DNA from 2 places in the Priestia sp. TRN 1309 genome. Region 2 is predicted to be linked to the other one. Evidence: riboswitches for the same ligand, from Rfam matches in the RefSeq annotation. Region 2 holds a riboswitch; the other holds the start of a gene.
The links. A riboswitch is a leader RNA that binds a small molecule or an ion and turns the genes downstream of it on or off. The one in region 2 is predicted to bind FMN.

Region 1: linked by a shared signal. The riboswitch ahead of ribE (riboflavin synthase) and the one ahead of ACRPLQ_RS00770 (ECF transporter S component) in region 2 are both predicted to bind FMN.

The regions. Positions count from the first base shown of each region.
Region 1 covers NZ_JBOZGM010000003.1:107,387-110,531, reverse strand. Annotated here, with positions in the region: gene ACRPLQ_RS12865 (YkvI family membrane protein) at 1-992, shown strand, start outside; FMN riboswitch at 1,100-1,250, shown strand; gene ribE (riboflavin synthase) at 1,529-2,188, shown strand; gene ACRPLQ_RS12855 (bifunctional 3,4-dihydroxy-2-butanone-4-phosphate synthase/GTP cyclohydrolase II) at 2,205-3,145, shown strand, end outside.
Region 2 covers NZ_JBOZGM010000001.1:142,585-145,729, reverse strand. Annotated here, with positions in the region: gene ACRPLQ_RS00780 (helix-turn-helix domain-containing protein) at 1-583, opposite strand, end outside; gene ACRPLQ_RS00775 (ferredoxin) at 841-1,089, shown strand; gene ACRPLQ_RS00770 (ECF transporter S component) at 1,171-1,746, opposite strand; FMN riboswitch at 1,901-2,043, opposite strand; gene serA (phosphoglycerate dehydrogenase) at 2,343-3,145, shown strand, end outside.

The DNA of each region.
Region 1 (3,145 bases), on a different contig from region 2:
TAGGCACCGTTGTAGGAGCCGGTTTTGCAACAGGCAAGGAAATTGTTCAATTTTTTACACAGTACGGGGAACTTGGAATGGTTGGAATTTTGGTCAGCGGCTTGTTTTTTATTTGGCTAGGTTCGAAAATGATGCTGCTTTCGCACGCAATTGGGGCTTCTTCTTATCAGCAGCTTAATACATATTTATTTGGTGATGTACTTGGAAAAGCGGTAAACGGTGTAATGATCGTCATTTTATTTGGAGTAACTTCAGTCATGCTAGCGAGTACGGGGGCAATAGGAAAAGAACAGTTCGGACTGTGGCCTCCTGTTGGGATGATTTGTACAATTGTTTTAACTTATATATTTATCGCAAGAGGAATTAACGGTATTTTAATGGTTAATTCTCTTGTTGTGCCGATGATGCTTTCATTTGCTTTTATCATCTTTGTGCCAAATGTCAGCTATTTCTCACTGATTCAAACGAAGCCAGACTTAACGCTCGTCACACAGTGGAAGTGGGCGGTTAGTCCCTTTTTATATATTTCCCTAAATCTAGCTTTGGCTCAGGCCGTTTTAGTTCCATTAGGAAGCTCCGTGAAAGATAAGAGCGTGATCAAAAAAGGGGCCGTAATAGGAGGATGTGTACTTACGTTTATGCTTGTTTCTACTCATCTTGCCCTTTCCAATTTGCCTTATTCATTTCAACTTGATATTCCTATGAGTGCCGTTGTTAAAAATATCTCAGCGTGGGTGAATGTTTTATTTACGGTAGTTGTGTTAGGTGAGATTTTTACTACATTGATTGGAAATGTATTTGGAATCGCTAAACAGCTTCAATCATTTCTTCCCCTGAATGACAAACAAGCTTTTGCGTTTATTATCTTGGCATGCTTTATTATCGGGCAATTTGGATATGCTCAGCTTCTTGAGTTTTTGTATCCGATATTTGGCTATATTGGACTAGCTTTTGTATGGATGCTATGTATTAAAAAAGAAAAAATAAGCTAAAAGCTGGATTTTGCAGAACAGATGTGAAAAAACGAAGTTAAATGATGTGACAAGTCGATTTTACTTTGCTATAATGTAAAACAAATAAGACTCTAGCAGTCGAATATATTATCCTTCGGGGTCGGGTGTAAGTCCCAACCGGCGGTGATAAAGCATATGCTTTTAAGCCCGTGACCCGTTTTCATACGATGTATGTTAGCGGTGGATCTAGTTAAAATCTAGAGCCGACAGTAAAAGTCTGGATGGGAGAAGGATCAGGAAGCACAGTTGTTTTTTTGTGTTGTATTAATAAGGGACAGGTTTGCCTTTTTTAAAGCTACCCTTGTTTTTGTACACAAAATATAACTGTTTATTTCGTATACAATTAGCGGAATTTTGCATAGATAAAACTGATTCAGCTCAGCCGACCCCTTGGACATTTGTTCAAGGGGCTTTTTTATTTTCAGTGGTTGGGGGAAAGATAAATATGAAAAAAAAGCAGCTGCTATTTCAAAACGGCATAAGAAGTTGGAATAGCGCCAAAGCAGGTGAAGAAAATGTTCACAGGTATTATTGAAGAAATTGGAAAAATAAAACGGATTCAAAAGGCTACAGAAGCAATTGTTCTTACGATTGATGCGAAGACCGTGTTAGAAGATGTGAACTTAGGGGACAGTATTTCAGTTAACGGCGTTTGTTTAACCGTAACGGCTTACTCTCAAAATGAATTTACGGTCGACGTCATGCCGGAGACGATTAAAGCAAGTACCCTGCAGCTTCTAACCGTTGGATCACGTGTTAACTTAGAACGGGCGATGGCTGCAAATGGCCGGTTTGGAGGGCATTTCGTCAGCGGACACGTTGATGGAATTGGAACCATTGTAAGCAAAACACGTAAAGGAAATGCCTTTTATTATGAAATTCAAGTGGATCCTGAACTTCGTGAATTTATGATGTTAAAAGGATCTGTTTCTGTAGACGGAACAAGTCTTACTATTTTTGATGTCAGCAATCAATCATTTACTATTTCTCTTATTCCTCATACGGTGCTTCACACAGTCGTGGGAGACAAACAGCGAGGAGACAAGGTGAATATTGAATGCGATATGTTAGCTAAATATATGCATCAGATGATGGCTAACAAGTCAACTCCTGGCGCCTCGAATCGGTCAGGTAATATGAAGGATTTATTGCAGCAGCATGGTTTTACAAATTAACAGTGAGGTGAAAGAGATGTTTCATAAAGTAGAAGAAGCCATTGAAGAGTTAAAAAAGGGAAAAGTGGTTATTGTATGCGACGATGAAGATCGAGAAAATGAAGGAGATTTTATTGCATTAGCCGAAAAAACGACGCCTGAGGTTATTAACTTTATGGCTACTCATGGAAGAGGATTAATTTGTACACCTGTTAATGAAGAAATTGCGCATAAATTGAATCTTCACCCGATGGTAGTGAACAATACGGATGTACATGGAACAGCATTTACAGTAAGTATTGATCATATTTCAAGTACAACAGGTATCAGTGCGTACGAACGTTCTGCTACCGTTATGGCTCTTGTAAATGAAGCAACGGTAGCAAGTGATTTCCAACGACCAGGACACATTTTTCCGTTGATTGCAAAAGACGGGGGCGTTCTGCAGCGTGCGGGTCATACAGAGGCCGCTGTTGATTTAGCCGTGTTAGCAGGAGGAAAGCCTGCGGGTGTTATTTGTGAAATCATGAATGAAGATGGAACAATGGCACGCGTACCGGATTTAACAAAGATTGCAGAGCAATTTGATTTAAAAATGATTACAATAAAAGATTTGATTGCCTACCGCCGCAAACATGACCAGCTGATTAGCCGTGAAGTAGAAGTAAGCTTACCTACGGCATTTGGTGATTTTAAGGCTGTAGGATATACAAATAAACTTGATAATAAAGAACATGTGGCTCTTATCAAGGGTGATATCGATCATAATAGCCCCGTTCTCGTGCGGGTTCACTCCGAGTGCTTGACTGGAGATGTGTTTGGCTCTGAGCGCTGTGACTGCGGTCCTCAGCTTCACGCAGCTCTTACGCAAATTGAAGAAGAAGGACGCGGCATTCTGCTGTATATGCGTCAAGAGGGCAGAGGTATTGGCTTATTAAATAAGCTAAGAGCATATAAGCTGCAGGAAGAAGGATACGA
Region 2 (3,145 bases):
CGTATCCAGTCAGTTGCAAAACAAAAAGAGACGCATCCCGTTCCGTACAATCTTTCAAGCACGTTCGGAGCTCTTTGAATAGCTCGGCGGCTAACTCTTGACGCGTTTGCTTTTGAGACATAATATACGTTTTGACCCATTGAATGACCTCAGGATTTTTGGAAATGGGTAAAAACCCTTTTTGAAAATACTGTAGGTTTGATAAGGTCTGAATGAACAAAGTGATTCTTGCTAAAAATAATTGAGTACTGCTTGCGAATTTCCATCCGTCTAAAGCTGGATGAAAGGGCCGAGCCGTCAGTTCATCTTCAAGGCGTGTTCGTCCCTTATCTGTCATCACATACTTTTGATTTTCAGTTTCTTCGATATACTGCTGTTCTTTTAAATATGCAACGCAGGTTTCAAAAGACCGTTTATCTAAGTAAAAAAATGACTGAAAAAGAAAAGAGATTCCAAAAATTTTTCCGTCTTGAATTGTTTGCGCTGACTTTTTACCTGTTAATAAATGATAAATACCATAGGCGGTTCGCTCACCTTTTAACTGTTTTATACAAAATAAAATGCTAACTTGAATATAATTCAAAGGTGTCAACTTCCTTTCTCATTCATTGTACCAAAAGTGACCAATAGCATGTGAGATAAAGGCTTTTTAGCTCTTTCCTTTATGTATCAAAACGTTTGGATAAGTGAAGAAACCTTGATTTGATAAGCATTCTCAGTGACTTTTCTATTGAAAAGTTTTATAAATCATTTTACAATGAATAAGGAGAAATTTCACTCTTGATTCGCGAAGAGATTATATAATGAGAAATTTTCGAACACTTTACAGGAGGTCTTGTTATGCCAAAATATACAATTGTTGATAAAGATACTTGCATCGCATGCGGCGCTTGCGGAGCAGCAGCACCAGACATTTATGATTATGATGATGAAGGTATTGCATTCGTAACATTAGATGATAACCAAGGTGTAGTAGAAATTCCAGAAGATCTAGAAGATGATATGATGGATGCAATGGAAGGCTGCCCTACGGATTCAATTCGCGTAGCGGATGAAAAATTCGAAGGCGATGCTAATAAATTCGAATAAGTATTGAACAAACCTGTAGTATAGTACATGCTGCAGGTTTTTTTATATATAAAAATCGCTCTCCCCGGGAGAGCGATTGAATTAAACAGCAACGCGGCGCGTGATCCATTGCTTCATTTTTGAAAACAATAAGACAAAAATAACCCCTGTTGCTGCTCCTTTTATTAAGTTAAACGGCAAAATACCTGCAACGATATATTGACGCGCTTGTTCACTAGACATTTCTGGCGATTGTAAGAAGATTGTATACGCCGGTAAAAAGACATAATAATTTAAGACAGCCATGAGTACCGTCATTACAACCGTACCCGTAACCAAACCTATCGTTACGCCTTTAGCTGTTTTAAATCGACGGAACATATATGATACAGGAAGAACGAACAGTAAACCAGCTACAAAGTTCGCCACTTGACCAACCGGAACCCCTGTAGCACTTCCTTGAATTAAATAATTCAATAAATTTTTTATTCCTTCTACTATAACAGCAGCCATAGGTCCAAATACAAGTGCTGCTACGAGTGCAGGAATTTCGCTAAAATCAATTGTTAAAAACGGAGGTAATCCAGGAATCGGAAAATTAATCATCATTAAAATGTAAGCAATACTGCTTAACATTCCTAGTATAACCAGCTTTTGAGTTTTCTTACTTTGTTGCATCTTGCCTCTCTCCTTCTTTGTGATCCACTCTTCAAAGAAGAAAGGTTCAACTTCATATCCCCACGCAAAAACCTCCCAACAAATGATTCGTTGAGAGGAGACATGGCAGGCATATTTAATAAACGTTCATCACATTAGGTTTTGAACGCTGAACCTCCACCTTCTCCCATCCAGACTGTACTGTCGGCTTTGGAATTTCACCAAATCTGCTCGTATGTATTACATATAAGCTCGCGGGCTCAAAACAATTTGTTTTTTACCGCCGGTCGGGAATTTCACCCTGCCCCGAAGATAGACCAATATTTAATTATGAATTTATTATATGTTATCTCGAATTAAAAGTAAATAAAGAAGTTTTTTTAATTCCTATTAAATTGATGTCTTTTATAAACTTCATTACTGTTTTATATGTAAAATAAGGAAATAAGTGCATAACCAACAGCATTATGACATATTTATAGTTTCAATTTTACGTTTACAATTGTGTATTTGATAACTAATTGTAAAGTTTAAAAAATATAATTGACAGAATTTTTTTAACATGGTAAATTATCAAATATTTGATGATAGTAAAATCCAAGGGAGATGTTCACGTCATGTATAACGTATTAGTAGCTGATTCAATTAGCAATGAAGGTCTTGCTCCACTACTTGAAGCTCCTCATGTGAATCTTACGCGAAAAAAAGTTGAAGAAGTTGAGAATGATTTGCATACGTACGATGCGCTTTTAGTACGGAGTGCTACGACGGTTACAGAGGATTTGCTGGCAAAAATGCCGAATTTAAAAATTGTTGCTCGCGCTGGAGTAGGTGTCGATAATATTGATATTGAAGCCTCAACCAAACGAGGGGTTGTCGTTATTAACGCGCCGAACGGAAATACCATTTCAACGGCGGAACATACATTTGCTATGATGGCTAGCTTGTTTCGGCATATCCCCCAAGGAAATGCTTCAGTCAAAGCGCGCGAATGGAACCGCTCAGCATTTGTTGGAACAGAGCTTAATCGCAAACACCTGGGCATTATCGGATTTGGACGAATTGGCTCAGAGCTTGCTAAACGCGCAAAAGCCTTCAATATGAGCGTTCACGTTTACGATCCTTTTTTAACCTCTTCCCGAGCTGAAAAGCTAGGCGTAGAACTATTATCCCTGGATGAATTACTAGCAGCAGCGGATGTAATTACCGTACACACTCCGCTTACGAAAGAAACCAAGGGATTGCTCAATCATGAAACATTAGCCAAAACAAAGAAGGGTGTATTTTTATTAAACTGCGCACGCGGCGGGATCATTGATGAAAAAGCCTTAGTTCATTATTTAGAAATTGGCCATGTTCAAGGTGCAGCTATTGACGTATTTGAAGTTGAACCGCCGATTGATAACCCTTTGTTACATTT